Regions from separate parts of the Paenibacillus sp. FSL R7-0204 genome, predicted to be linked through region 1. Evidence: riboswitches for the same ligand, from Rfam matches in the RefSeq annotation. Region 1 holds a riboswitch; each other region holds the start of a gene.

Region 1 (6,967 bases):
CCCCGGGAGCGGAACTAAGCACAGGAAGTCCCAAAGTCCGCCTAGCCTTCCGCAACTTAACCTGGGTTACTGCAGTATATTCATATATCGTTGTCTACATTGGGGCCTACGTAAGCCACACCAGCTCCCAGGGCGGGTGCTCCGGCTGGCCGCTGTGTAACGGGCAATGGATTCCGGAGATGAGCGGCGGAGTAGGGATCGTATTCGTGCACCGGATTGCGGCGGCGATTCTGTTCCTGCTTACGGCTATACTTGGGCATCTGGCCTTCTGGAAGTATAAGGAACTGCCGGAGCTGAGGGCTCTGGGAGTAGCGGCAGTCCTGCTATGCCTGATGCAGGTATTCAGCGGAGCGGCTGTAGTATACACACTGAATAATGAAAGATTGTACATATTTGCTGCAATGTCTCATATTGTGCTGATCTCCGGACTCTTCGGGGTTCTGTGCTACATGAGTGTACGGGTCTGGCAGTTAAGCGGAACTGGCAGGGGCAGCAAGTGATCAGCAAACGGCAACGGTGGACGGGATAAGCATAAGGTCCTGTTTGAGGAGGAACGCTATAGTGCGATACAGTAATTTACGACAATGGATCGAGCAGCTCCGCAGGGATAAGGATCTGGCAGTGATAGATACGCCTGTTGATCCTTATCTGGAGCTTGCCGAAATTCACCGCCGGGTAGTGGAGGAGGAAGGCCCGGCACTGCTGTTCACGAATGTGCAAGGAACACCGTTCCCGGTCGCTACGAATCTGTTCGGCACCGTCCGGCGCGTCAACAAGGCCTTCGGGACCAGACCGGAGCAGCTGCTGAAGTCGCTGACAACGGCGATGGATCAGCTGATTCCGCCTTCAGGCGCCGGCTTATGGCGGGAGAAGACGGTGCTGCTGGAGCTGCTGAGGGCAGGAACCAAGAATATACCGCAAGGAGAGGCTCCGGTACTCGGCGTCTGCAGCAGCAGTGATCCGCTGAAGGAGCTGCCCCGGATTACGGCCTGGCCTAAGGACGGCGGGGCGTTCATCACGCTTCCTCTGGTCTATACGGAGAATATCACCAACCCCAAGGATCATAATCTCGGACTGTACCGGATTCAGATGTATGACGACAGCACCACAGGCATCCACTGGCAGATTCACAAGGGCGGCGGCTTCCATCACTCGCAGGCAGAGCTTCTCGGCGAGACCCTGCCGGTGTCTGTCTTCATCGGCGGGCCGCCGGCCCTGATTGCAGCGGCAGTGGCACCGGTGCCGGAACGGATTTCGGAGCTGCTGCTAGCGTCGCTGATGCTGGGCGGCAAGCTTCCCATGGTGCAGGACCCCTTAGGCGGGCACCGGATTCCGGCTGAGGCGGAATTCTCCATCCGGGGACGCGTGTCTCCGCTGGAGCGGAGAGCGGAAGGGCCTTACGGCAGCCAGTCCGGCTACTATTCCATGCAGCATGATTTCCCGGTCATGCATGTTCAGCGCATGTGGCACCGCAAGGACGCCATCTACCCGGCGACCATCACCGGCAAGCCGCGCCAGGAGGATTATTATCTGAAGGATTATTTGCAGCGGCTGCTCGCTCCAGCCTATCCTATGCTGATTCCTTCGGTCAAAGCGCTCTGGTCCTACTCCGAATCCGGTTCGCACTCATTGACCTCAGCGGTCGTTAGGGAGAGCTATCCCCGTGAGTATATGGTGTCAGCGTTTCGGATTCTGGGGGAAGGCCAGCTCTCCTTAACCAAATTCCTCTTGCTGACAAATGTACAGGTGGAGCTTACCGATTTCCCCAAGCTGCTGGAAACGGTGCTTGAGCGCTTCAACCCCCAGTCGGATCTGACGATCTTTGCCAATACCTCCATGGATACACTGGATTATACCGGACGTAAGCTGAATCATGGCAGTAAGGCGGTGATGGCGGGCATCGGCAGCCCGGTCCGTCAGCTGCCAAGGACCTATACAGAGGGTCTGCTTCCATCAATCACCGCCGCTGTGCCTTATTGCGGAGGATGTTTAGCCGTTTCCGGTGCATCCTATGAAGAGGACCCGGAGCTGCCGGAGCGGCTGGTGGCTGCCTTCAAGGAGAGGGAGACCGCCTGGCCGCTGATTGTGCTGGTGGATCAGGCGGAAGAGGCGGTAAGCACGCAGACCTCCTTCCTGTGGACCGTATTCACCCGCTTCAATCCGGCAGATGATATCTATTCGGCGGCCGGGGTACACCGGGGCAGCGTCAGCTATACACTGCCGATCATTATAGATGCCCGGATGAAGCCGGGATACCCGGAGGAGCTGGCTCCGAGCGAAGATATTGCGAAGCGCGTAGGCCGCAACTGGAACCGTTATTTTCCTCTGGCGTAGAAGTGAATTTTAAGGAGGGTCAAAATATGCTGCGGACGTTACTTGGAGAGCCGCCCCGCGTGAACAGCGGTGTGCTGGCTGAAGCTATGGAGTCCATGGCGAAGGCAGCCTCCATGCTGCGCAAGGAGATGGCGGCACATGAAGACCATGACCATGAATACCGCAAGCTGGAAATTTGGACACGCGGCCTGATCTCCTCTCTGGATGAGCTGGAGCAGAGCTGGTTCGCAGCAGCCTTTTTCCGGAAGTCAGTGATAGCCGGTTATATGGACGACATGTCGTCCACAGAGCAGGGGGAGTACGCCAGATATGTGTATTTCTACAAGGATGGCTTCATCCGTGTCTTCTCGCTGCTGGACAAGCTGGGCACGGTGCTGAATAATCTGTACAATCTCAATACAGGCAAGGTGAAGACGCATTTCTCTTATTTCACGGTGCTGAGGCAATTTCAACTGCTTCACCCGCATCATCCGCTGGCGGAGAAGCTGGAGCGAATTAGGAATTCCTACCGGGAGCCGGTGGAGAATCTGCGTAAGCGGCGCAACGCTGAGATCCATTACATGAACGCGGAGATGACCGACGACCTCTGGCAGCGTCACCAGGGATTGCATGATAAGATTCGTCTGGAGGATCTCGACAGCCACCTGGAGGATTTGAAGCAGAGCCTGGAGATGGTATGCCAGTCACTTGCCGCCGCATACAGGTACGGGAATGAACAATGGCACAAGAACAAAGCGGCCCCAGGTCCGAAATCCGGACAAGCCCGTCCGTAAAAACTTACCTTTGACAAAAATCTCGAAACTGAATTATACTTAGGCATACATTAATTTCTGACAGGATACGGAATCTATAACTTCATACTATGATCTTATCGAGAGCGGCGGAGGGATAGGCCCGATGAAGCCCGGCAACCGGTTTGAATACAGCCTTACGCTGCATCCAAATGTCATGGTGCTAATTCCTACAATGCCGCCGGACTCGGGGGTTTTGGCAGATGAGAAGGCATTGTCATTATACACACAGGGCCTCTTGCGATCTGCATGGATCGTAGGGGGTCTTTTTTGCAATGATGGAAGCTAGAACAGAAGGGGGACGCAGCGGTTGATAGAATTGAAGGATATAACCAAGGTGTACGGCAAGGGCAGTAAGCAGGCAACTGCACTCTCTGCGCTGAGCCTGTCGATTAAGAAGGGGGAAATCTTCGGGGTGATCGGTCACTCCGGGGCCGGCAAAAGCACGCTGATCCGCTGCATTAATCTACTGGAACGTCCCACTGCGGGCGAGGTGTGGGTGGACGGTGTCGAGCTGACAGCGCTCAGCCAGGGACAGCTGCAGGAGCAGCGGCGTAAGATCGGGATGATTTTTCAGCATTTCAATCTGCTCTCATCGGCTACAGTCTATGATAATATCGCGTTTCCGCTGCGGCTGATCGGAGCCGGAAGGAACGAGATTGAACAAAAGGTTAAGGAACTGCTCGCCCTGGTCGGATTGGAGGAGCATTGGAATAAGTACCCGGCTCAGCTATCCGGCGGACAGAAGCAGCGTGTTGGAATCGCCCGGGCGCTGGCAAGTGATCCGGACGTTCTGTTATGCGATGAGGCGACCTCGGCGCTTGATCCGCAGACCACAGACTCCATTCTGCGTCTGCTGATGGATATCAACAGCAAATTCCATCTGACCATCGTGCTGATTACCCATGAGATGCATGTGATTCAGAGCATCTGCGACCGTGTTGCCGTGATCCATGGCGGCGGTATTGTGGAGCAGGGTGAAGTGGCTGAGGTCTTTCTGAAGCCGAAGCATGAGGTTACCAAGGAATTCATCCGCAGTGAGACCCAGTCGGACGGACCGCTCCGGCAAGCGATTGATGCTGTACAGCCAGGTTACACGAAGTCGGTCAAAATCACTTTTCTCGGACAAAAGACTTACGGGTCGACGCTCTCACAGGTGGTTCAGGGAACCGGAGTTCACTTCGCCATTCTTCATGGCACCATCTCTACGATCAAGGATGTTCCTTACGGCCAGCTGATCGTCCGGTTCGAGGGACCTGCCGATGCGGTCGAAGCCACGCTCACTGAGCTCATAGCGCAAGGTCTTGATGTGGAGGTGATTTTGTAATGGACTTTAGCACAATCAATTGGGAAGAAATGCTGGAAGCTACGATTGCTACACTCAAAATGATCGCTATTTCAGGAATATTTACAATAATCCTTGGTTTACCGCTCGGAATTGTGTTATATTTATGGGGCAAGTCAAATAACGTTATTATCAGGGTGATTTACTCGGTATTATCCTTCGTTGTGAATATCCTGCGTTCGGTTCCTTTTATCATTCTGATGGTTGCACTGATTCCGTTCAGCAAGGCCATTATGGGCACTTCGATTGGTGTGCTTGGAACGATTCCGGCACTGGTGATCGGCGCGGCGCCCTTCTTCGCCAGACTGGTGGAGACGGCACTGCGGGAGGTTGACCGGGGAATTATTGAAGCAGCGCAGGGCATGGGAGCGTCCACCGGGCAGATCGTTATGCGCGTGCTGCTGCCGGAGGCTCGTCCGGGTCTGCTTGCCGGTGTAACCATTACTGTTGTGACCCTTGTCTCGTATACCGCAATGTCCGGCATGATCGGCGGCGGCGGCCTGGGTGACCTGGCGATCCGCTACGGATATTACCGCTATGAGAAGGAAGTCATGCTTATCTCGGTAGCGCTGATGGTGATTCTGGTGCAGCTGCTGCAAATGGCCGGTGACCGGCTGGTAAGACATTTTACACGGAAATAAGGTACGTCCACATATAGCCTTATTCAATAAACCATATGGATTAGAGGGGGATTTACAGATGAAAAAAGTACTGCTTACATTCTTCAGCCTGACCTTGATATTGGTGCTTGCCGCTTGCGGAAACAACAAGGCGAATAACACCACGAATTCTGCTGCGACAACGGCACCTACAGAAGCGGCTGCTGCAGAGCCGACTACTGAGCCTGCTGCGGACCCGGTAACCCTGGTGATTGGTGCTTCTCCTGTACCGCATGCGGAGATCCTTAAAGCAATTGCCCCACTGCTTGAAGCCCAAGGCATTAAGCTGGAGATCAAAGAATTCACAGATTATATTCTTCCCAATACACAGCTTGCCGAGAAGCAGCTCGATGCGAACTTCTTCCAGCACAAGCCTTACCTGGATGATCAGAACACCAAGAACGGCACAGATCTCGTATCTGTAACTGCTGTTCATGTAGAGCCATTTGGCGCCTATTCCAAAAAGATCAAATCGATCGATGAATTGGCAGAAGGTGCGAAGGTTGCGATTCCGAATGATGCAACGAACGGAGGCCGCGCCTTGATTCTGCTGGCGAAGAACGGTCTGATCAAGCTGAAGGATGACACCAATATCGCTTCCACCAAAGCGGATATCACTGAGAACACCAAGAAGCTGGATATCATTGAGCTGGATGCAGCCATGCTGCCCCGTCAACTGGATGAAGTAGACCTGGCGCTGATCAACACCAACTTCGCACTGGATGCCAAGCTGTCTCCTACGAAGGATGCGTTGTTCATCGAAGGCGGAGATTCCCCGTATGCTAACCTGCTGGTAGCCCGTCCTGACAATAAGGATTCCGATGCCATTCAGAAGCTGGCAGCAGCGCTGACTTCCCCGGAAGCGAAGGCGTTCATCGAGAAGCAGTATGAAGGTGCGATTGTTCCGGCATTCTAAGCTTAAGCTTAGGGAAGCTGAATAATCCTAATAAGACCAGAAGAAGCCCGGTAGCCGGAGATGGCTGGCGGAGCGGCTTCTGGTCTTTTTGAATAGCCGGGTGGTTGATCCTAAAGACGAAATCCTCTATAATAAAAAAAATCCCGGCCTCTTTGCGGAGGCCGGGATGGTTTATGAAACGGGATTAGAATACCTGAACGACTTCTTCCACGCCTTCTACTTCTTCAATCAGGGCGCGTTCGATCCCGGCTTTTAGCGTGATCGTGGAGCTTGGGCAACTGCCGCATGCACCCATAAGCTTCAGCTTAACGATGCCGTCTTCAACATCAATCAGTTCCACGTCACCGCCATCGCGCTGCAGGAACGGACGAAGTTTATCAAGGACTTCCAGTACTTCATCGTACATGGTTGCGCTTTGTACATTCTCACTCATTTCTCAATCACTCCTTTCGTATGTTTATTATAGTACAAAAAGTTAAAAAATAAAATGGTTAAGGCAGAATAGGGAGATCATCATGAGACCAATTATAGAATTCTGTGCCAGCAACATCGGCCACGGCACTGAACCGCTCAAGCTTAAACTGGAACAAAACCCTGAATATGATGTAGTCGAGTATGGCTGTCTGAACAACTGCGGAGAGTGTTATCTCCAGCCGTTCGCCATGGTTGACGGGGAGATCATAGAGGCCGATTCCCCCGCTGCTCTGGAAGAGGCTATTGAAGCCGCTATAAGAGAAGCAGAGGCCTGGGACAGCCTTGAGATTGACTAGACCGCTTGGATTCAAGCCGTGATTCATCAGCCGAAATGGCGTTTGGACATCCACAGGACGCCGCTCTTCAGCAGGCGCGGAACCCGGCCCATGACGGAGCGGCGGCCCATCAGGCCGAAGCCGGCATTTTTGCCGAGTGAACCAAGGGTTCC
Region 2 (6,967 bases), 870 kb from region 1:
GATATATCCATCGCGGTGCTCTCTTCAGGCGGAAGCTCAATCTATAACACTATTTTCGCCACCAATGTGCTGCTGGCTTACCTGAAGGATACCGGAAAGATTAAGAAGATTCTGCCGGATGCTACCTTCACCTCTCCGGTCAAAGCGGCTATGCCTGCTGAGCTGGGAGCCTATTCGGGATTATACGGGACCGTCGGAGCAACCACCACAATAACCATTAAGGACGGAGCACTGGATCTGCCTGCGCTGGAAGGCGGACTCATTCCTGCACAGAAGTATATCTATACCGGCAAGGGACAGTTCACAAGCCCGGACGGCAGCGCAGCCGTGAGCTTCGATAAGCAGAAGAACGGCAAGACGTATCTGAAGCTGAACACCCACTTGACTATCCCCGGTGTCGGTCAAATGCTGATGGTCACTTACGAGTACCAGAAGCTGGACGCAAATCCGCTGAATGCTTCTACGAAGCAGGCCTGGGCGCAGAGGGACGGGAAGCATTACTACGCTGTAGATGAGAAAATCAATTCCTTCTTCTACCTCTCCCCTTCCATCTTGACAAAGACGATTGAAGTTGAACAAGGCTACGCCACCGGGACGCGGATTGTGGACGAGAACACCGCCGTCAATGAGGCTGAAATCCCGGTCATGAACGGCAGAGACGCCTTCGATCTGACCTTCTCCAAGCAGAACGGTGCAGAATATCTAACCATCGACGGCAATGCGTATATCAGCGGCGATGCGGTGAAGCCGATCTACGGAGGCCCGGCCTCAACCAGCACCGTTCCTGCGGGCGGCCAGAGCGTGTGGTTCAAGATTGACAAGAAAGCTGCCGGCAAAACCATGACCGTGACAGCTCCTCCAAGCGGCGGATTCGTTGTATATGATGCCGACGGGATGATCGTAAGCCACTCCAGAGTGAGCAAAGATCCTTCAGTCCGGTTGCCGCAAGGCGGCATGACCGTCTTCGGCGGCCAGGCGGGCGATGTGTTCAAGATTGAGCTGAAATAACGCTCTCATATTTTCATCCAAATTTTCTCCCCTCTCTCAAACTTGCTTAATGGGTTACAGGTATGTTTTAATGTTATCAAATTGAATAATACTCTTATCCAGAGTTCGGTGGAGGGCATAGCCCGATGATACCGCTGTACCTGTCAATGCTATAAGCATATACGGTGCAGCATCTAGAGGCATCCGGGATGCCTTGCAAAGATGAGAGGGAGCTGACAGTTTGTATGAACTGCCCCCTTTAATTAGGGGGCTTTTTGTTTGAGAAGGGAGAGAAACCTATGACACAATGGATTACAGAATTCATTCTTTTTTTCAAAGATTTGTCGTATGCGGGCATCGTTATCGCCTTGTCGTTTGAATTCGTGCCTGCCGAGCTCGTGCTTCCACTTGCCGGGTACTGGGTGTATCTGGGGGACATGAAGCTGATTCTTACGATCCTTGCCGGAACCGTCGGAGGAACGTTCGGCCCGTTAACGCTGTATGCCCTTGGCCGGTTCGGGGGCAGACCTGCGATTGCTAAGTACGGGAAGTACTTTTTCATCCGTCCGCATCACCTGGAAGCCTCCGACCGTTTTTTTGAGAAATACGGCAACGGCGTAGCTTTCTACGGGCGCTTCATTCCGGGCGTGAGAACGCTGATCTCTGTCCCTTGCGGGATTGCCAAGATGAATGTGTTTGCCTTCAGTCTCTACACCTTTCTGGCCATGCTTCCGATCACATCGATCTATGTCTATCTGGGCTTCAAGCTGGGCTCGCAGTGGGAGCATGTGGACGAAATTGTCAAGCCTTACATTCTTCCGGCGGCAACCCTGTTCCTGCTCGGCTTCGGGCTGTACGTCTTTTCCAAGCGGTACCGGAGACGGCAGGCTTAATCCACATTATTTGCAGTTCAAATTCAGGAGGAAATCATGGAAAACTGGTACAATTGGCTAAAATACTTACTGCTCGGCATTGTACAGGGAGTGACGGAGCCGATCCCCGTCTCTTCCAGCGGGCATTTGATCATCGTACAACGTCTGCTCGGCATGAAGCAGAATGGGCTATCTTTTGAAATTCTAACGAATACAGCATCCTTGATTGCCATCTGCTTCATCTTCCGCAAAGACATCCTGGATCTGATTACAGGCTTCTTCCGTTACCTGCAGACCCGCGATACGAAATACCGGTCTGAGTTCATGTTCTGCATTTACATCGTTATCGGCACGATCCCCGCAGCGGTTGCTGCCGTATTCTTCAAGGATACGATCGAACGCGTCTTCACTTCCGTACATACCGTATCCATCAGCTTACTCATTACCGGGGTAGCCCTCTGGCTGATCCGCAACCTGCGCGGCCAGAAAAGAGACGGCAACCTCACCGTGCGAGACGCCATCATCGTCGGGCTGGCTCAGGCGGTAGCGCTGATTCCCGGCATCAGCCGTTCCGGTTCTACCGTGATCGCCTCGATTGCCGTGGGGATGAAGCAGGAGACCGCACTCAAGTTCTCCTTCATGCTGTACATTCCCATCAGTATCGGGGGCCTGATCATGGGCGCATCCGACATCGTGCATGACCCTAACCGCTCTGCACTGGCGATGCCCTACCTGATCGCCTTCCTCACCACGCTGGTCGCCACTTACTACGCCATGCGCTGGTTCATCGGCATTATGGCGAAGGGGAATCTGATTTACTTCTCGTACTACTGCTTCGTGGTGGGTACACTGCTGCTGATCTTCCTGTAAAGGGTCATGCGGGGAGAGGGAGGAGCTGGAAAAGTACCGCCTCTCTGCTCCCTCCTCACTTAACGGATGCCCTTACTGTTCGCTCCAAGGCAACAGAATGGGATGCTCATCAAGAATGGACTGATATTGCTCCTTCCAGCCGTACTTGCCGTCCGGGTCCAGTTGCATATACCGCATATACTTCTCCAGCCGGAATTCCAGCTTTGACCAGCCGAGATGCTTAAGGCGCAGGTTACTTAGTTGATGGGGCAATTCCCAAATATTCTCTGGCAGCCGCCCGGAGTGTTGCGGGAGATTATTCCAGCGGTAGGTGAAGTCTTCGCGGTAGCGGACCAGGAACGGCCGGTATCTCAGGTGGGCCCGCCAGTACTTATCCTCGCGGTAATGGTTGTCATCCCAGAAATCGTAGAGGCGGAAGCAGAATAAGTCGCAGTCCTCCGTTCTCAGCAGAGAGTCCACTTCTTCGGCAAAGCCGGGTTCAAACATCTCATCCCCATCCAGATTAAGAATCCATTCCGGTCCGGTCGCAACCACCGCCTCCCACTGCTGCTTACGCAGCTCGGATTCATTGTTGAAGCGGGAGACCGGATTATGAATCAACGTAAGCGGAATTCCCTCAAGAACCTCCTTGACTAGTTCCGATGTGTCATCTGTGCTGCCATCATCGATAATAACGGCCTCGTCGATATATTTGCGGTGCTCCTCCAGAATCTGCCGCAGGAACCTTGAGGCTTCATTCTTAACGATCATCGTGAGAGTCAGCTTGGGCCGGCGTGAAGCCGCTGGCGGGGTGGTGGCATCTATTGCCACCTTCTCCGTTACTACTCCGACTGCCCGAGCTGATACTGAATCCGTATCGCTAAGCACTTTCGAGTCGGCTGCAGCCTCACTCCGCTCCGCCTCTTCATCATTCCTTTCCCCGCCATGCCCGCTTGGCTCCATCCCAGGCTTTGCCGTTGACTGCCGAACGAACTCCTCCACTTTTTCAAGATCACTGTCTCTGTATATATGCAACGCCGGATAATGGGTATCTACGAAGAGAGGAATATCAAGTGCCGCTGCACGGATACAGAAATGGCGATCCTCTCCCCAATAAGAGAGATTTCGGACCTTCTTGTAACTTATACCGGACTTGATGGCCTGGGTGCTGATCAGAGTGCAGGCACCAAGTCCGCCGACTTCATAGATTCCCGGTTCCTGCATCTTAAGCAGAAATGCATGCAGACGGCGCCTGATCTCTTCAGGTGAGAGTTTTTCTCCCGGTAACGCTTCCCATTGGTTATACTCGTCATGCATCCACACCTGTGGCTGGGACAATTTCCCAGGCTCCCACTCAGTCCAGAACACTTCAGAGATAATGTCCTTGCCTGAACTGAGCAACTGCTCCAGCGTACTCGGATGAAGAATGAGATCGGAATCAATCAGAAACAGATAATCATAGCCGAAAGCTTCCGCGTGCCGGATCATCTGATTTTTGAACTCGGCCACCTTCCAGACAAGGCTAATACGCCAGGCATGGGCATTGTCATCGCGTATATAGTCATCATGGTAGCCAGAGGATTCCAGAATGACTGTTCTCCCGCTTTGGGCGAACTGCTGCAAAAGTTCACTGGAGGCTTCATCCCGATTATCATCAATCAGATAATAATGCAGTTCAATATTGATAAGGTTCAGACGCTGCAAAGAATTCAGAAAATGCTGCAGAATTTCCGGTTTTTGATGGATCGGACTGCCAAGCAAGACCCGTTTTATCTTCTGATTCATTTAAGCCCACCCCAGGATAATATCAACATTAATAGAACACCCCTTAGATTTGAATATAATTGATATAACTAAATATATTAAGTGAAGTATCCAGATAAGCCTATTTTCCTGAAAAACAACCTTCAGAGCAGCCGGGTAACACGACAAACACCCCTTAGAATCAATTGATCCTAAGGGGTGTTCTCCGTTAAGCCTATTATTTATTGCCCATCAGTATCTTCGCATACGGCGAATCGATCGGGATCATGATGACCGGCTCATTCTTCAGCGTGGTCACATAACTCTGCAGCGTACGGTAGAAGCTATAGAACTGTGGAGACTTGCCATAGGCCAGATTATAGATTTTGGCAGCTTCCCCTTCGCCTTCAGCAATAATCTTCTTGGAGTCGGCTTCTGCCTGGGCCATCAACTCCCGGGAAGCACGATCCGCCTTGGAGGTAATCTTCTTGGATTCCTCATCCCCTTCAGACAGGTAACGCGCAGCAATGGACTGGCGGTCCGAGATCATCCGGTTGTATACACTTTGTTTGTTCCCTTCCGGCAGATCGGTACGCTTGATCCGTACGTCAATAATTTCAATGCCGTAATTGTCACGGGTTAAGGCAGTTACTACGTCTTTGGTGATCTCATCGTTAATATTGCCCCGTCCGGTGTCCTCACTGATAATATTCTCATAGTTAATCTCCGACAGCTTGCGGCGTACCGAGTTATATACCGCCTCATCAATACGCTGCACTCCCCCGCTGACCGTCTGAACGGTTCTTAAGAACTGCGAGGCGTTGGTAATTCTCCAGACGGTATAATTATCAACGACAATCGGCTTCTGATCCTTGGTCAGAATGTTGGTCGGCGTGCTTTCATAGGTCATCTGATACTTGGGCAGCTCCGAGACATTCTCGATAAAAGGAAGCTTGAACTTCAGTCCCGGCTCCTCCACCGTACGCATCGCTTCACCGAAACGCAGGACTACCTTATATTCCCCTTCCTTCACGATGTACATAGAGCCGGCCAGCAGAATAATCAGGACGATTGAAGATATCAATAGGATGATCGGGTTTCTTTTCACTTGGCATCTCCTCCTTGCGGTGCGGCTGAAGGCGCCGGATTCACAGCGGCAGGAGCAGAGGTGCTATCCTTGGTGCTGCGCATCAGCTCATTCAGCGGCAGATAGTTCACAGTGTCACTATTCGAGTTGGTAATGAAGATTTTGGCATTAGGCAGGATCGTCTCCAGGGTCTCCAGGACCAGCCGGCTCTCGGTGACACTCTGATTATTGGCATATTCGGCAAAAATCGCATTGAACCGCGCAACATCACCCTGCGCATTCAGGATACGCGACTTCTTCTCGCCTTCGGCCCGCTCCAGCAGGGCCTGCGCTTCACCACGTGCCTTCGGAATGATATCGTTCTCATACTTCTTGGCGTTGTTGATCTTCGTGTTCTTCTCTTCACGGGCGTTGGTGACCTCGCGGAAGGCCTCCTCGACCTGGCCGCTCGGCGGCTCAATATCCTGGAATTTGATATCAATGATCTGAATGCCGGTATTGTATTTCTTGTGCAGGTCCACCAGCAGCTCCCGGACTTTATCCTGAATCACGGTCTTCCCGTCGGTAATCGCAAAATCCAGCTTCTCAGAACCAATCACTGCACGGATCGAGGAACTGGCCGAATTCCGCAGAAATTGCTCCGGTTCATCAATGTTATACAGATAATCACGGATATTGCTGATCTTCCACTGGACCACAGCATCGGCAGATACGATGTTCTCATCACCTGTAATCATCATGGCTTCTTCATCCACGGGCACAGCTCCTCCAGCCTCCTGGCGGTATCCGATATGAATCCGCTGGGTCAGCTCCGCAGGTACGGTAATTACATCCTGGATCGGATAGGGCCATTTGAAATGAAGTCCGGCTGAGCTCTCATTCGTATACTTGCCGAAGGTCAGAATTGCTGCACGTTCCTGCTCCTGCACCGTATAGAATGAGGTAGCGCCGATATACAGCAATACAGCCGCAGCGGCTACCCCCACTCCTAGCCTCTTGTACATGCCCGGCTTCAACTTCGGCAGCTTGAACCCTGGGATATTATCGCCATTCTGGTTCATGAAATTCAAGTTGCATCGCTCCTTTTGGCGTATTTTAGTCTTATTAAAGGTATATATACGTGAATAAATCAAAAAAGTCGCAAAAATTGCGACTTTAATAAAGGTGGCTTATTATTGCTGCGATTCTCGCGGGTTTGGCTGGTTGTTTTTCATTGCAACTTCATTGACGAACGCGCCTTCATAGGGCAACCGGGCAATCGTGGAATTGTGTTCGGTTTTTCGCATACATGGAAGTCCAAATGTTCACCGCAGTGACGACGAAGCTTCAAGTTCAATACTTAAGAAGTGGGTTTTACCCAAATGTCAATTCAAACAATGGGGCACAGCACAGGTGGAGACTAAACCTCCATCTACAGCAGTTGGAAAAA
Region 3 (6,967 bases), 4.2 Mb from region 1:
GCTATCCTGTCAAAAAGGCATTGACTGTTACGTAATATATGGTATTCTAGTTTCTAACAGTATAGCATTTAAGAGGAAGCACCTCTTTCACGAATGTCGTGGGAGAGGTGCTTTTTTGCGTTCAAATATGTCATGCGTACTGTAAGACGACGAAAGTAGGGATTCATATGCAAATCGTATTCATGAACCGTTTGTGCAAAAGATCAGGAGTGGACGAAGAGATTTTTGCTCAGCTATGGATTGGAGAGGAAGAGGGGCAGTGGCGTCTGGGCTGGCGTGATTTCTCCGGGGAACAGGAGACGGGCGACAGCCTGTGGTATGAAGGCGGATCATGGAATGAGATGCTGTGTGTATACCGGCACGAGCTTGCCGTGAAGATGGGGGATGGCTACCGCCCGCTGATTGACGGGGTATTTCATGACGAGGATAACCTCAGCATCCGCAGCCAGGAGCAGCTTAAGCTGCAGTATTTCAGTGAGCAATACGGGAATGAAGCCATCTTCGAGGAGCTGTGCTCCTGGCGCAGGGGGAAGGCCTCCAGTGAGCGGAAGGCACCTTATATCCTGGCCAGCAACCGTCTGCTGCGCATGATCAGCGCATTTCTTCCCCGTACGGAGGAAGAGCTGCTGCAGCTTCCGGGTGTGGGAGAAGGCAAAGTCTCACAGTATGGTGCAGACTGGCTTAGCATCACCGCGGCGGCTGAGCGTGAGCATGATTTTCCGCTAAGCTGGGTGAATCATGCCATAGACGAAGAGAGCTTCGTATCCTGGCACTATAAGCAGAAGGAGCTTAAGTACAAGAAGCAGCTGGAGCGGCTGAGACTGCGGCGCGTTCTATTACAGGGGATCGAGGAGGGGCAAGGGATGGAGCAGCTCAGGGCACTTAGCGGAGTTTCCCGCCGTGAAGTGCTTGAAGTATTGGAAGAGCTGGAGAAGGACGGCTATTCGGCCGAGAAGCTCATTGCCCTGGAGCTGGGCGGAGTGAGCTCCGAAGAGCAGAACAATATTTGGACAGCCTATGAACTGATCGGCGACAACTTCCTGAAGCCTGTTCTCTACAAAGCCTACGGTGACAACTTCGTACCTGCTGACGGACTTGATCTGTATTATGAACGCCTGCGGCTGATCCGCATCCGCTTCCGGCGGGAGCATCCGGCGGCGCTTGGAATGGCTGCCCCTTTGTAAGTGGGGGACTGACGGCCTGCATCACTCCCAATCTGCGGTCCTGGTAACCGGAGCTCCTGATCGGCGCAGACGCATTACATACTGGTGACACAGCAACAAGACGAAGGCTCCCCGGGTCCCGGAATAGCCGGGTATACGGTGCCTTCGTCCTTCGTATTCGTCCGCCCTGCTTCATAGCCACTCCTTCTTACGGAAGATAATGAGCATTCCGCAGCCTAGCGTCACCATGACGGCAATGACGCCATAGTAGCCGTACTCGGTGTGGATCTCCGGGATATTGTCAAAGTTCATGCCGTAGATCCCGGTAATCACGGTCAGCGGCATGAATATGGTGGTAATTGCCGTAAATACACGCATGATTTCATTGGCGCGGTTCGCAATACTGGACTGATAAGCTTCGCGTAAGTTGCCCATGAGATCGCGGTACGTTTCGAAGGTTTCAGAGATCTTGACCGCATTCTCATAGATATCGCTGAAATACTTCTGCAGCTGATCGTCGATCAGGCGGAGATCCTTTTTGTTGAGCGTGTTGATAACTTCCTTCTGCGGGCCGAGCATCTTCTTCAGCCAGAGAATCTCACTGCGCAGACCGATGATCTCGCTCAGATGCGATTTCTTGGTATGCATGAGGATGTCTTCCTCCAGCTTCTCGATCCGCGCTTCAATCCGGTCACCGACCGAGAAGAAGTTGTCGACAACGAGGTCGATCAGCAGATACAGGAAGCGGTCAGGCGTACTGACCTCCTGTTCCCACAGTACGGGCTTCAGGACGCGCAGCTCATGGATCTTCTGCTTCGTAACGGTAATAATATAATGTCTGCCAAGGAACACGTTGAGCGCACGGAGGAAAATTTCTTCATCATCGAACCGGATGCTGTTCACCACGATGAAATAATGACTCTCATAAATCTCCAGCTTCGGACGCTGATCCTCTTCGCTTAGACAGTCTTCCACAGCCAGATCATGCAGGCCGTATATAGGCTGAAGCTCTACAAGGTCCTCCACATCGGCATCAATCCAGTAGAACCCCTCGGCAGGGGCGGTTAAAGTTTCTTCAATATTGTCAATAGGCGTAAAAACCCCTGCATTCACCAGCCGGATTTTCATCTGATTCACTCCTTATGTCCCTGGTCTTCTCCAGGGGTATGCTAATTTCAGCACACGGAAAAAATCAGCTTGGCCGGTGGTACTATCATGGATGAAGGCCAAAAGACGGTCCGAGAGCATGAAGAAAAAGGGCTCCCGCCGCCGGCAAGCTGATGTTAATCCTGTGTGGTTGTTCATTCTGCACGCTTATTCGCGAGCCCGGGTCGCCTTCCATTGTTCTCTCACCTCTTCTTTTCGCCGTTTATTTTGAAATATAAGAATGTATAGGTTTCACACGATACCTTATCCTTATATTTCTCGCTGAAACGGTACCGTCCTTTAAAGGGACGGCAAAGCCGTTTCCACTTGGTTGAAACACTTGTCTAGTATAACGCCGGGATATGGCTCTTACAAGAGAAATTGTTTTCTGTCATAAGGCCCCTTCAGCATTGTATGGACTTGACGAAAAGGAGGTTCATGATTTAAAGTGAAATTTAAGAAAAAGCATCTTTCAGATGCTTAAGGTTATTCAACTGAATACAGCTAAATCTTATCAAGAGCAGGTGGAGGGACTAGCCCGATGAAACCCGGCAACCGGCGTGTGAACGCACGGTGCTAATTCTTGCGGAAGCTTTGCAGGGCGTTATTCGTCCGGCGGAAGTTCTCTGGCAGATGAGAGAGGCGCATATGACTGCATGATATGACCTTTCTCGCCCGGGAAAGGTCTTTTTTCGCTACCCTGCTTCAGTACTAACCACCAAGTGGAACCCCATTTCAGTTAAGGAGTGAACAGCAATGCCTATCAAAATTCCCGACAGCCTGCCGGCCAAAGAAGTGTTATCCGGTGAGAATATTTTTGTAATGGATGAAAGCCAGGCCTTCCATCAGGATATCCGTCCTCTGCGGATCGCCATCCTGAATCTGATGCCTACCAAAGAAACTACTGAGACCCAGCTGCTGCGCCTTATCGGGAATTCCCCGCTTCAGGTGGATGTTGTTCTGCTGCACCCCAGCTCCCATACGTCGAAGAATACTTCGGCAGAGCATTTGAAGAGCTTTTACAAAACCTTTGATGAGATCAGCCACCGCCGGTTCGACGGCTTGATTGTAACCGGCGCTCCCGTAGAACAACTGGAATTCGAGGATGTCAACTACTGGGAAGAGCTGAAAGTAATTTTTGAGTGGAGCAAGCAGAATGTAACCTCGACCATGCACATCTGTTGGGCGGCGCAGGCAGGGCTGTATCATCACTTTGGCGTGCGCAAGGTGAGTCTGCCGGATAAATGCTTTGGAGTGTTTCCACATACGATTAGCCATAATAATGTTAAGCTGCTGCGCGGCTTCGATGAAGTGTTCCATGTTCCGCATTCCCGCCATACTGACGTCTCCCGTGAAGATATTGAGCAGAACCCGGAGCTGCAGATTCTGGCAGAATCCGAGGAAGCCGGGGTGTACCTGGTGGCTACGCATGACGGGAAGCAGATTTTTGTCACCGGACATTCGGAATATGATCCCTTCTCGCTGAAATGGGAGTACGACCGGGATATCGCCAAGGGGATGGAGGTTGCCCTGCCGAAGCACTATTATCCCAAGGATGATCCGACGGGTACTCCGCCGGCAGTCTGGCGCGCCCATGCCAACTTATTATTCGCTAATTGGCTCAATTACTATGTATACCAGGAGACTCCTTACGATATCGGGGCATTTATCTAAGAGGTTGACTTATTCTTAATAGAAGTAATTAATCAGGAGGCAATGGAGATGGATGAGAAACTGAGAATTGAGAGCAGACTGGCACAGATTGGTTCGATGGAGGACCCCGCCACCGGGGCCATTAATTACCCGATTTATCATGCGACGGCCTTCCGTCATCCGCGACTGGGGCAGAGTACAGGCTTTGACTACATTCGCACCAAAAATCCTACCCGCTCTGTTCTAGAGGAAGCGGCAGCGGCCCTGGAATCCGGGGATGCCGGCTTCGCCTGTGCCTCCGGTATGGCGGCACTGACTACAGTGTTCACCTTGTTTGGACAAGGGGACCATCTCATTGTATCGCTCGACCTGTACGGCGGTACTTACCGGCTGCTGGAACGGATTCTCTCCAAATATGGCATCAGTGCCTCCTATGTAGATACGAACGATCTGGATGGACTGGAAGCGGCCCGCCAGCCGGGCACAAAAGCCGTATTCATTGAGACGCCAACCAACCCGCTGATGATGATAACGGATGTCGAAGCCGTATGTACCTGGGCCCGCCGTCACGGGCTGCTCACGATTGTAGATAATACGCTGCTGACCCCGTTCTTCCAGCGCCCGCTGGAGCTTGGAGCAGATATCGTGGTTCACAGTGCGACTAAGTATCTGGGCGGGCATAACGATGTGCTGGCGGGGCTGATCGTGACCAAGGGCGCAGAACTGTCGGCTGAAATGGCTGTCCTGCATAACTCCCTGGGAGCGGTTCTCGCGCCGAACGACAGCTACCAGCTGATGAAGGGCATGAAGACCCTCGCCCTGCGCATGGAGCGGCATGAGAGCAACGCCCTGGCTATTGCCCGTTATCTGCAGGAGCATCCGGCGATTGCCGAGGTCTTCCACCCGGGCCTGCCGGACCATCCGGGCTATGCCATTCAGAACCGCCAGTCCTCCGGCAACACCGGAATCTTCTCCTTCAAGGTAAAAGAGGCCAGCTATGTGGAGCCGCTGCTCCGCCATATCAAGCTGATCGCCTTCGCCGAGAGTCTGGGCGGCGTTGAATCGCTGATGACCTATCCGGCGATACAGACTCATGCCGATATTCCGGCTGAAATTCGCGATGCCGTAGGCGTGGATGACAGGCTGCTGCGTTTCTCTGTCGGCATAGAGCATGTAGATGATCTGATTGCTGATCTGGGACAGGCCCTGGAGGCCGCCCGGAGCGAGCTGGAATAAGGCACCGCCGGACCCGCCAGGCTGTGCAGCAACCGCAGAACATACAAGCAGCAGTGCCTTTGGGCGCTGCTGTTTACTTTTGCCTGGGACAAGGTCAATTATCGGTTCTGCTCAGCGAAACATTTTTCAAGAACAGCCGATTGTGATACGATGGGAGAACGGACTATTTTTATTTCAAATTGTATTTATCTCATAGACTTCATAGATGAAGAGGAGGCCGTCAACAGTGAGTGCAGTCGATCTTATACTGGATAAGGCACTGAAGGGTGAACGTCTTCAGTTAGAAGATACGGTCACATTGTTCGAGAGCAATGAAATTGAGAAAATGGGCGCTGCCGCAGATATTATTATGAAGCGCTGGCACCCGGAGCCGGTGACGACATTCGTCATCGGCCGCAACATTAACTACACCAATGTATGTGATGTCTATTGCCGCTTCTGCGCCTTCTACCGCAGACCCGGTTCGGAGGAAGGCTATGTGCTTCCCGATGAGACAATCTATCAGAAGATTGCTGAGACCATGAGCGTGAACGGAACCGAAATTCTGATGCAGGGCGGCACGAATCCGAATCTGCCGTTCAGCTACTATACAGATATTCTGCGCGGCATCAAGCAGCGGTTCCCGGAGATTACCATGCACTCCTTCTCACCGGCGGAGATTATGAAAATGGTGGAGGTCTCCGGCCTGCCGCTGGAACAGGTCATGCGTGAGATTCATGCTGCAGGCCTCGATTCCCTGCCCGGCGGTGGCGCAGAGATTCTCGATGACCGCACCCGCCGCAAGATCAGCCGGCTCAAGGGCTCCTGGCGCGAGTGGATGGACGTCATGCAGACCGCACACCGGATCGGCATGAATACAACGGCCACGATGGTCATTGGTCTGGGTGAGACTATGGAAGAACGGGCGCTGCATCTGCTTCGTGTCCGTGAAGCCCAGGACGAATGTATTGCGAACAAATATGATTCCGAAGGCTTCCTGGCGTTCATCTCCTGGACCTTCCAGCCGGATAATACGAACCTGAAGCTGGACCGCCAGACCCCGGAGGAGTATCTGAAGACCGTAGCCATCAGCCGCCTGGTGCTGGACAATATCAAGAACTTCCAGTCCTCCTGGGTAACGATGGGGCCTGAAGTAGGCAAGCTCTCCCTGCAATACGGCTGCAATGACTTCGGCAGCACGATGATCGAGGAGAACGTAGTCTCCTCGGCGGGCGCGACCTACAAGGTCAACATTGAGTCCATCACCCAGCTCATCCGCGAAGCGGGCAAGATCCCGGCGCAGCGCAACACGCGCTATGACATTCTGCGGACGTTCGAGGATGCGAATGCGAAGATTGACAATGATTTTGTGATGCAGAACTAGAGGCTAGCTATAGGGTGCTTTTGGCATAATGGGGTAAATACATCAAGGATAAAGTAGCGGGTATGTACTACACATCTTGTAGTATTTACCCCGTTAATTTTACATGTTCAACTATAACGCTTGTTCAATAATAATCCGAATGGAGGGATTAGTTCTGGATAAGCGTTTTTTGACGTCTGGAAGAGATACTCGGGGAAGAAAGCGGGCAATCTTTCTTTGATAATAATGGGCAAAAGAAAGGGGTAGCGAATATTTGACTAATTTAACTGTTCAAACCCAGATCCCATTTATTCATTTAGATCGAAGTGGAATTGTTGAGGTAAATTATGAGCCAATTAGTGACCCTGTTAAGACAGGTCTTGATACAATACGGAATTTTGATGTCGCTCGTTGTGTTGGTTTCCCC

The links. Region 1 has a riboswitch for S-adenosylmethionine ahead of MKX42_RS06950 (methionine ABC transporter ATP-binding protein). Riboswitches for the same ligand answer to the same signal wherever they lie in the genome.
Region 2: another riboswitch for S-adenosylmethionine. It lies ahead of MKX42_RS10765 (DedA family protein); the one in region 1 lies ahead of MKX42_RS06950 (methionine ABC transporter ATP-binding protein).
Region 3: another riboswitch for S-adenosylmethionine. It lies ahead of metA (homoserine O-acetyltransferase MetA); the one in region 1 lies ahead of MKX42_RS06950 (methionine ABC transporter ATP-binding protein).

What each region holds. Positions count from the first base shown of each region.
Region 1 is NZ_JBBOCA010000001.1:1,540,739-1,547,705, forward strand. It holds gene MKX42_RS06935 (COX15/CtaA family protein) at 1-500, shown strand, start outside; gene MKX42_RS06940 (UbiD family decarboxylase) at 562-2,334, shown strand; gene MKX42_RS06945 (Cthe_2314 family HEPN domain-containing protein) at 2,361-3,107, shown strand; SAM riboswitch class I at 3,200-3,335, shown strand; gene MKX42_RS06950 (methionine ABC transporter ATP-binding protein) at 3,436-4,452, shown strand; gene MKX42_RS06955 (methionine ABC transporter permease) at 4,452-5,111, shown strand; gene MKX42_RS06960 (MetQ/NlpA family ABC transporter substrate-binding protein) at 5,170-6,045, shown strand; gene MKX42_RS06965 (NifU family protein) at 6,230-6,478, opposite strand; gene MKX42_RS06970 (YuzB family protein) at 6,561-6,815, shown strand; gene MKX42_RS06975 (NAD(P)/FAD-dependent oxidoreductase) at 6,842-6,967, opposite strand, start outside.
Region 2 is NZ_JBBOCA010000001.1:2,410,700-2,417,666, reverse strand. It holds gene MKX42_RS10770 (serine hydrolase domain-containing protein) at 1-1,008, shown strand, start outside; SAM riboswitch class I at 1,100-1,216, shown strand; gene MKX42_RS10765 (DedA family protein) at 1,287-1,880, shown strand; gene MKX42_RS10760 (undecaprenyl-diphosphate phosphatase) at 1,917-2,729, shown strand; gene MKX42_RS10755 (glycosyltransferase family 2 protein) at 2,802-4,493, opposite strand; gene hflC (protease modulator HflC) at 4,690-5,559, opposite strand; gene hflK (FtsH protease activity modulator HflK) at 5,556-6,599, opposite strand.
Region 3 is NZ_JBBOCA010000001.1:5,709,537-5,716,503, reverse strand. It holds gene MKX42_RS25020 (HRDC domain-containing protein) at 168-1,184, shown strand; gene corA (magnesium/cobalt transporter CorA) at 1,356-2,291, opposite strand; SAM riboswitch class I at 2,818-2,949, shown strand; gene metA (homoserine O-acetyltransferase MetA) at 3,066-3,983, shown strand; gene MKX42_RS25005 (aminotransferase class I/II-fold pyridoxal phosphate-dependent enzyme) at 4,032-5,198, shown strand; gene mqnC (cyclic dehypoxanthinyl futalosine synthase) at 5,425-6,561, shown strand; gene MKX42_RS24995 (hypothetical protein) at 6,815-6,967, shown strand, end outside.